Endozoicomonas sp. GU-1: one gene and its partner. The protein of the gene in region 2 interacts with the protein of the main gene of each other region in a pairwise test. Links are inferred from orthologs where the notes say so. Each region holds a gene or a part of one and is shown on either strand. Other genes may lie near its edges.

Region 1 (4,200 bases), 1.1 Mb from region 2 along the record:
AGAATCTGGCGCTCAATGGCCTGGTGGATCGCAAACACCGGCTGGAGCAGGCGGACTGCCTGCAGTGGCTGAAACAGGATACCCGGAACTATGATCTGATCTTTATGGATCCCCCTACCTTCTCAAACTCCAAGCGGCTGCGCGGGGTATTTGATGTGCAGGAAGCCCATGTTGAGTTGATCGAGCGGGCAATGGCCAGGCTGAAACCGGGTGGGGTGCTCTATTTCTCCAACAACTTCCGACGTTTCCAGCTGGCCAAAGAACTGGTGCAGAAGTTCCGTGTTGAGGAGATCACGGCTACTACCATTGATCGGGATTTCCAGCGAAGACCGGGTATTCATCGTTGCTGGTGTATTCAGCGCTGAGTACTGAAGATGGCATTTAATTCAGTAATATTTATAGTCCATATTAATCTTTGTGGTTATAAAGCCTCACTCTTATAGTGCATGTTGTTAAGTTATGGATTGATGGGGAAAATAATGAATCTGGAGATGATTAATCAGGATCTGTCGACTCTGAGCCCGCAGGCTATTATCCAGTGGGCCGTCCAGCGTGCTGAAAAACCGGTGCTGACCACCAACTTCGGGCCCCATGAAGCGGCCATTATCCATATGGCCACCCGGGTCAAGCCGGATATCCCAGTGGTCTGGATCGATTCGGGCTACGGTACTGAAGCGACTTACCGCTTTGCTGACCAGCTGATTCGGCGTTTGCAGCTCAATATCCGGGTCTTTCACCCACAATACAGTCGTGGTTTCCGTGATGCCATTTACGGTGGTGTGCCGGAGGTTGACACCCCGGAACATGATGAGTTTACCCGGCAGGTAAAACTGGAGCCTTTTGCCCGTGCCATGGACGCATCCGCACCGGATTACTGGCTGACCGCCATCCGTAAGGATCAGACTGAATTCCGGCAGAACCTTGATGTGGTCAGTCTGACCAACAATGGTTATTACCGGGTGGCACCACTCCTTAACTGGACGGAACTCGATGTTGAGGAGTACCTGGTCACCCACGATCTGCCCATCGAAGAAGATTACTACGACCCGACAAAAGTATACGGTCACCGGGAGTGTGGTTTGCATACTTCTGTGGCGGGTTAGGAACTGGCATTCGACATTTCTGGTAAGGAATAGTCCTTGAATAATTTACACATTTCGGAGCCTACGAACTCCGTTCGTCCTGAGCCTGTCGAAGGGCGTTAACTCCGAGGCATGATAGATTGTGCCAGGCACCCTTCGACTCCGCTCAGGATGGACGGAGAGTGAGTTCTGAAAGTCGGAATTATTTAAGGACAATTACTCAGCGCTTCCCGTTACCCGCCACCCGAAAGAGACAGGCCACTTATTTACTTTTTACTGCCGCCCCGGCAATCCGGTGATGTCGGGGCGGTCTGGTTCTTGTCTGCCACTCAACGGGTGTGTAAGTGTGTAGCGCCAGCGCATGAATCTGCTCTCGCAGTTCGTCAGCCAGCAGTCCGTAGATCATCTGGTGCCGTTTGACCGGCATTTTCCCTTCAAATGCTTCACTGACAATCACTACCTTAAAGTGTGACTCTGAGCCCGGTGGCGTGTTGTGCAGATGGCTCTCATTGGTTACATCGATTAAGTCATTCTGTAAGGACTCATTCAGCTTATCGATGATATTTTCTTTCATTCCCATACATCACCTCTTCAGTCCCGGCCCGAACGACAAGGAGTTTGTCTTACCTGGCAATCTCTTTCTGGCACATTATAAGTAGCTAACCCTGTGAAATCATATATTTCTAACCCCTTGCACTGGTTTATGGATGATTTTTTTTCATGGTCTATGCTCATACCACCTTATTGCAGAAGCCCTCCGCTCAGTTGTTTTCAGGCTATACGGCGAAGTCCCCTTTACATGATATTCAAGGTGCAGGTCTTATGGGAAATCCGGATAAAGGTTTTGCTGGCAGAACAGTGAAGTCAGCCATAACCGTTCTGTCTGCTGCAGTGATTATTGCCGCCTCCTCAACCATCGCCCATGCGCAAAAGGCAGAAGCCTCCGATAAGGACAGCGACGATGGTGTACCTCTCTATACGGTGCTGGCTGATGGGGAGTCCGGTGGCCAGCTCCAACAAAAAAGAAGGGCGAATATCAATCCACAAAACCTCAGTGTATCCAGGGATTTTAAATTCTATAACCAGGTTGCCGCCCTTGACCTTACCGACCCGGTGCAGGCAGAAACTTTTCTGAAGTTTATGGATATCCGGTTGGCAGAAAAGAACCTGAATGAAGAGGTGGTACTGGTCGGTAACAATGAGTCCGAAACCAGGGCACAGGAAGTGGTGGTGCCGGTTGAGCAGACAGTAGTCACAGCGGAGCAGCAAAGAGGCTTAAAACCTGAGGTGGAAAATGAGACAGGTGTTGTACGTCAAATGCCTGTCAACACCGCCATTACCAGAGATTCAAAAGCACGGGAGGCAAAAGTTGTCAGGCCGACAAAACTCGATAAGGGGAGGGAGCAGCAGGGGCCGCGTTCAGGGAGTGTACAGAAGGACAATAGCAAGGTCAGTGACGCAAAGTCAGCAGTAGTTAAAGAAAAGGACCAGGCAAGATTGGCCCGGGTAAATGAGGCCCGTCAGGCAAGGGAGCAGGCCAGAAAGAAAGCTGAAGAGCAGAGGCTGGCACGGGAAACGGAAGAGAAAGCCAAAGCGGAAGAGTTAAGGTTGGCTGAGGAACAGCGCAGGGCTAAGAGAAAAGCCAAAGCCGAAGAGTTGAGACTGGCTAAAGAAAAGCGAAAAGCAGAGGAAAAGGCCAAAGCCGAAGCGTTGAGAGCGGCTGAAGAAAAGCGGAAAGCGGAGGAAAAGGTCAAAGCCGAAGCGTTGAGAATGGCTGAAGAAAAACGGAAAGCAGAGGAAGAAAAAGCCAAAGCTGAAGCGTTGAGAGTGGCTGAAGAAAAACGCAAGGTAGAGGAAGAAAAAGCCAAAGCTGAACCATTGAGACTGGCTGAAGAAAAACGAAAAACGGAAGAAAAGGCCAAAGCCGATGAGTTGAAAGTGGCTGAAGAAAAGCGAAAAGCAGAGGAAAAAGCCAGAGAAGAGAAAGCAAAAGCAGAAGAGTTGAAGCTGGCTGAAGAAAAGCAGAAAGCTGAGGAAAAGGCTAGAGAAGAGAAAGCAAAAGCCGAAGAGTTGAGGCTGGCTGAAGAAAAGCGGAAAGCAGAGGAAAAGGTCAGAGAAGAGAAAGCAAAAGCCGAAGAGCTGAAGTTGGCAGAAGAAAAACTCAAGGCTGAAGAAAAAAACAAAGCCGAAAAAGCGCAGGTTGAAAAGAAAAAAAGAGGGAAGGTTGAAGCCTTAGCCCAGGAGAAAAAGCGTAAGGACGAAGAGCGGGAACGCATCCGCAAGGAGAGGGCGAAGAACAGCTCCTTGCTGAAAAGAAAAAGCACGAAGCTGCCCTGGTGCAACAGGAATCAGATAAAGCAAAACCATCCAAAGAGACCGCTGTCAACATTCTACCCAGCCGCCCTGTGGCGTATCAGATTGCAGCAGAACAGGATCCCGGCATCATCAACTTTGATCAGGCCATTACCCGCCGCTTCAAGGTGGCAGGCTCATACCTGGATAAAGGTGAACACGGCAATAATATCGTCAAGGATCATAGAGGCCGGGAGTTTATCAATGTTATGGCTTTCTGGGATGTGCTGGTGGAACACCGGGACAACGGTGAGCATTATTACTACGGCAGCATTCAGTTCCCCCTGGGCAGTCGCCATCCGGCCATTATTAAAAGTACGGCAACCGGTGATGAAATCGCGCTGGGCTGTAAAACTGGTGAAGTTCTGGTATTGAAGGGCTTTGAGACAGAAGGGATTGATTATACCCATGGGCTGGTGGATGCCTATCTTGCCCACTCCGAGGTTATGCCCGATGGATCGGTCGCCTTTCAGGAGGTGGTGCGTCAGCCTTCCTTCAGCTTGGTTAATGCAGAAACCGGCTGTATGTCCCGCGATATATTCTCAAGAAATTATGTGGATCCACAAAGGATGGGGCATGACAAAACCCTTGATGCGTTACCGGTCAGAGAGTAATTTAGCCATTCTTGATCACCATCAGACGGTCGCCTGCTCTTGCCTCAGAGTGAATCCAGGCACTGAATGGGCTGCCCCCTGCGGAGCGAGCAATAATGCACTCCAGTGTTTGTGACTCGTCGTTGAAGCCGGTAACCGGGTAAGTGGCTTCA
Region 2 (5,376 bases):
AAAACACCAACAACAGCGCTTCATAGCTAAGAAAAGTGGCTCCCCGAGCTGGACTCGAACCAGCGACCCAATGATTAACAGTCATTTGCTCTACCAACTGAGCTATCAGGGAACTAATCGACAGTTTTACTGTACTGACAACAGTTTCTTCAACAAGAGACTTTTTACAAATCTCAATGCTGTATGGTGGGTCGTGTAGGATTCGAACCTACGACCAATTGGTTAAAAGCCAACTGCTCTACCGACTGAGCTAACGACCCATTCTTACACCAGCCACAGGCTGACAGACAGAATAAGTGGCTCCCCGAGCTGGACTCGAACCAGCGACCCAATGATTAACAGTCATTTGCTCTACCAACTGAGCTATCAGGGAACTAATCGACAGTTTTACTGTACTGACAACAGTTTCTTCAACAAGGGACTTTTTACAAATCTCAATGCTGTATGGTGGGTCGTGTAGGATTCGAACCTACGACCAATTGGTTAAAAGCCAACTGCTCTACCGACTGAGCTAACGACCCATTCTTACACCAGCCACAGGCTAATATACAGAATTAAGTGGCTCCCCGAGCTGGACTCGAACCAGCGACCCAATGATTAACAGTCATTTGCTCTACCAACTGAGCTATCAGGGAACTATTTTTGGCAGCGACATCTCGTCACCAACCAACGGCAGCGAATGATAAGGTTATTTTGCCGTGAGTCAAGTATTCCACTGCAAAAAACTTTTTAAAAAGACTGTATATATGGCATTTTCCAACCGTTATAAGGGGCTAGGAGGCTGTCGGACTTAAGCGTCCGTAGCGAGGATTGCGAGAAATTGAGGATAAAAATTTCTGCTTCTGAGGAGAATAGCGGGGCTATTTGACGAAGAAGCAGGAATTTTTAGACCAATTTATCGTAACCGCAGTAGGACAGTCTTAAGTCCGACAGGCTCCTAGAGACCATCCGCACTCTCTGAGAGGTATTGGGCCACGCCGTCTGGGGACGCTGTCATGCCCTTGTCGCCCTTGTTCCAGCCAGCCGGGCAAACTTCACCGTGCTGTTCGTGGAACTGCAAGGCGTCAACCAGACGAATCAGTTCATCCATATTACGGCCCAGCGGCAGGTCATTGACGATCTGGGAGCGAACCAGACCTTCCTTGTCGATCAGGAAAGCACCACGGAATGCCACACCACCTTCTGATTCAACGTCATAAGACTTACAGATGTCGTGTGTCATATCAGCAGCCAGAGTATATTTCACCTGACCAATACCACCCTGGTCCACAGGCGTGTTACGCCACGCATTGTGCGTAAAGTGAGAATCAATAGATACACCGATCACTTCAACACCTCGCTCCTGGAAAGCACTCATACGGTGATCCAGGGCAATCAGTTCAGAAGGGCATACGAAAGTGAAGTCCAGAGGGTAGAAAAACAGCAGACCGTACTTGCCACGAATGGCTTCGGACAGGGTAAAAGCATCAACAATAGAGCCGTCACCCAGTACAGCAGGGACTGTGAAGTCAGGAGCCTTTTTGCCTACTAAAACGCCCATAAGTATTTCTCCTACGCTTTATGAAACTGTCATTTAAAAAGCTGTCATATAAAAAGCTATCATTTACAAAGTTGTGCGTATTAATACGAGAGTGCAAGTAATATGTCATCTCACATTGAATCACGCATCACAAAAACTGCGCATACAATGATACACATGACCACGGTTTTCGCCTACCGCAGTAGAAACAAATGACTACTTTTTTATCACAAGCCGCATATTGATAAAGGAGCAAGAAGAAAAATACAACCCGGAGCCTGTGCCCCCCTTTACTAAAGACTGGTTCACCCGGAACCCACTCTGTTCCTTCCCAACACTCCCAAAGCTCAGTTTATTGAGGTAGCTAACCCCGAACGAAGACAGGGATCAGACAGCTTTCATTTTTCGCATAAAGAAAATGAACTAATTGGGAATTAAAATATCGAAGTATGTGTAGAAACAACTTCTTCTGGCGTGTGTCTATGCAAAATACTGGCGTTCCTGCAAGTACGGTGCTTTTCTGGGATGTAGCACCCGATGATGGTGTCAAAAAACCAAATCCCACAAGAAAACCAGATATCGGACATACCAGCGGAGGGCTGAAGGTTACCCCACATCCGCCATCAAACTACGTCCTGTCTGGAGAAGACTCTGCATTTGCTCCCCTTGCCAGGAAATCTGAACAGACAACAAAAACGCCGCAAAGTGAATCAGAAAGCGATTCAGAGTGTGATCAGGAAATACTGGAAGCATTTGCTGGCATATCAATCCCAGATCACACTAATATCGATAAAGATCAACGCCCCGGGCACAAACCTGAACCTTTAAATGAAAGGGTCATGTTAAAAGCCAAATCAAAGCTATCGTTCAAGAAAAAAAATGCCCCTCCAAAACCAGTAAGGCTCCACTCTTATCCCGGTACTTCAGGGCAGCAGATAATATCCGCAGCAACTTTACCCATAGCCTTTGTAACAACAGATGCAACAAAGTTCAGCCCAGGCGATACAAATGCTGAACCTTCGCCTAAAAAGCTATGCAACTCAGCACCACCGGTAAATGCTGCCACAAACTGGCAAGAGCCTCAGGATACTCCGATGGCTGAACAGTCAGGCTTACCTGGTTTTCACTCCTTACCTTATGACTTTGCCCCGAAAGAGGAGCCTTTGGAGTAATTACAGCAGAAAGGAGAAACTGACAGGAACTCAATGAGTCAGGTAGTGAACTGACCCGGAAGAAGATAACCTTCCGGTTTTATCACACCGGAAGGGAAGGATAAAAACGATTGAAAATCAGTCTTCTGCACCTTCAGCAGAACCAGTCGCTTCAGCAATCAACTGCTGCAAGTCACCACTGTTAAACATATCAATAATGATGTCACTGCCACCAATCAGCTCACCCTTAATCCACAGTTGTGGGAAGGTCGGCCAGTTAGCATACTTGGGAAGATTGGCACGAATCTCCGGGTTAGCCAGAACATCCACAAAAGCGAACTGTTCGCCACAGGCCATTAACGCCTGAACCGCCTTGGCAGAGAAACCACACTGGGGCAACTTGGGAGAGCCCTTCATGTACAGCAGAATAGTATGGGATTCAACCTGTTCTTTTATTTGCTCCATTACGTCCATGAGACGACCTCTTCTTCATTGGAATCATAAAGCAGGATATTTTAAAGAAAATACCTGACTGTCACCATATGTTATTACATATAGTCGAATAGAAAAAACCAACAACAGGATTGTAGACATCCAACTTTCCTGCCACCATCGGCTGACCTACTATGGAACTGCAAGTTAGGAATCAGCCATGTATGTACCGGATAAACCCCTTCGCTCTTATCCTTGGTGGCTAATGCCTTTTTTCTGGAGCCAGAAGCGTCGCTATGGAAAAGTCCTTAAGCCGGGCTTGTTATGGGCAAGAGTTCCCCCGGTTATTTGCCGCTGTAGCCACACTCTACGGCGTGCTGGATCGAAAAAAGTCACCCCTGTCACCGGAGCTGCGCTCGCTGGTTACCGTCAGAGTATCTCAGGTCAACTGGTGTGCCTTCTGTGTTGACATCAATGCCATGACCCTGGCAAAGTGTGCAGGCAGCATGGATAAAGTCGAAGCACTGGATAACTGGCAAGACTCTGACCTTTTCAATGCTCAGGAGCGTATTGCCCTGGAATATACCGAGGCTGTTACCTACAGCGACCGACAGGTAACCCCTGAGCTGATGAAGCAGCTAAAAGAGCATTTCAATAATGACGCTGTTATTGAACTGACTGGCCTGATCGCGTTTCAGAACATGTCCAGCAAATTCAACGCTGCCCTGGATGTGCCGGCAGAAGGTTTCTGCAAAATTCCGAAGAAATGAATATTTCCTGCAAGTGCTAGGAGCCTGTCCGAGAATAGCGCCCGTAGCGAGGATGGCAGAAAATTGAGGATAAAAAGTCGGAAATTTTTAGTGAATAGTGGTTCTATTTACTAAAAATTTCCGACTTTTTAGACCAATTTGCTGCCACCGCAGTAGGGCAGTCTATTCTCGGACAGCCTCCTAGCACCAATAAACCCGACAGGATCATCAATCCCTAATGAAGCTTCTTGCCATCACGGGTGATTTGGCCAACTTCTTCCTGCGTTTGGGCATTTCACCGTGACTACGGATGGTACTCAACTCTGCGCTGGTGCCTGGTCTCGATGCCATGCTTTCGGCGTTGTCCGTACTTTCCAGAAGTCCAAAATATCCCGGCTTGCTGATATCCGGTACGACTTTGTTCGTCAGGAAATCCTCAAATGTTTTATTTGATGACAACGCCTGATGGTCCAGGCAGAAATTGAAATAGGCCGATAGAGTCGCACCTGTCACCTCAAGAGCGGGTGTGGTTGTCAGGTCAGGGGCCAGGATTGGTGACATTAATTGCAGGGTGACAGGATCAAAGTATGTCGCGTTATGTATTTGGCTGCTGTCGCTGCAGTTAGGGGCCCTGTATTGCATCAGATAACCGTGTATGTCGTTAAGGTAATGCATGGCGGAGGCTGTGTCAGGGATGATCTCTGTCTCTACTGTTTTAGCGATTTGTTCGTGGCTCTTTGCATCCTCCCGCCACTGGGCACAGAGTGGAGACAGTTGCTGGTCCCGGCCTTTGAACGCCCTGCAGACCATCAGTTGCAGAACATCACTTTGATGATTGCGCCAGATGTGGGGCTTGGTTACCAGCATAAATGCAAACGCGTCAATATCATCAATGCAGTGAATACCTTGTTCCAGCATTTGCTGAACCACTTGCTCAAATCGCTCGTGACGGTCGTGCTTGGGAGAGCTACCGTGCAAATAATAGAGATTGAAAGACATTTCCCAGGCAAACGTAACCAGCAGGTGACTGACTCTGTCGATGGCACAGATATTTCCACAACCCAGGGCATCAAACCAGATATCCTTGACAAGTCGTAAAAATGACAGGCAATCCAGTGGCTCTAACTGAAAGTTAAGTACATTGGAACAGATACTTATGCTGGAGCTGAAATCCACTTGTACAGCGTTGTCAACCATAAGCTCTGGCCAGCTTTGGCAAATAACAGCGCCCTGTCGTTGCAATGTGCTGGGCCATTTATTGACCATAGTTACGATGCTCTGGCGATCTGGCCAGAAGGAAGAGTATTGATGATTGAGATTCTCAGCGGCGGTTTTTACACATGATTTGGTGTAGCTTTGCAGTTCGATCAACAATCGCAGTTTGCCCTGAACCCCTGCTGTTGAACTCAACCCGTTTTCAATGCACTGTTTAATGGTGCCCAGTGTATCACCGTTGTCTGACTGAAGATGACCAATGATCTCACTGTGGCTTGGGGTGATATTGCGCTGGACCAGGGCTTTTTCC

The links. Proteins that work in one complex are often made in the same cells at the same time.
Region 1: the proteins of grxD (region 2) and O3276_RS05400 interact in binary tests that used the Escherichia coli proteins (3 or more experiments, as listed by UniProt). The link is inferred for Endozoicomonas sp. GU-1 from one-to-one orthologs.

What each region holds. Positions count from the first base shown.
Region 1 is NZ_CP114771.1:1,316,194-1,320,393, reverse strand. Bases 1-2,914 are described here. They hold O3276_RS05400 (BolA family protein), read right to left. Parts: upstream 1,657-2,914; coding sequence 1,345-1,656; downstream 1-1,344. Other genes in these bases: O3276_RS05395 (hypothetical protein), read left to right, coding at 1,803-2,914; O3276_RS05405 (phosphoadenosine phosphosulfate reductase domain-containing protein), read left to right, coding at 480-1,103; rlmKL (bifunctional 23S rRNA (guanine(2069)-N(7))-methyltransferase RlmK/23S rRNA (guanine(2445)-N(2))-methyltransferase RlmL), read left to right, coding at 1-365. Also shown: more of O3276_RS05395, read left to right, coding at 2,915-3,809; O3276_RS05390 (hypothetical protein), read left to right, coding at 3,806-4,048; O3276_RS05385 (2Fe-2S iron-sulfur cluster-binding protein), read right to left, coding at 4,050-4,200. UniProt on the Escherichia coli protein: Transcriptional regulator that plays an important role in general stress response. Has many effects on cell morphology, cell growth and cell division. Acts by regulating the transcription of many genes, including dacA (PBP-5), dacC (PBP-6), ampC and mreB.
Region 2 is NZ_CP114771.1:2,402,140-2,407,515, forward strand. What follows is about bases 1,477-4,279. They hold grxD (Grx4 family monothiol glutaredoxin), read right to left. Parts: upstream 3,145-4,279; coding sequence 2,809-3,144; downstream 1,477-2,808. Other genes in these bases: O3276_RS09850 (peroxiredoxin), read right to left, coding at 1,477-1,540; O3276_RS09855 (hypothetical protein), read left to right, coding at 1,969-2,691; O3276_RS09865 (carboxymuconolactone decarboxylase family protein), read left to right, coding at 3,399-3,872; O3276_RS09870 (hypothetical protein), read right to left, coding at 4,080-4,279. Outside these bases: more of O3276_RS09850, read right to left, coding at 938-1,476; more of O3276_RS09870, read right to left, coding at 4,280-5,376. UniProt on the Escherichia coli protein: Monothiol glutaredoxin involved in the biogenesis of iron-sulfur clusters.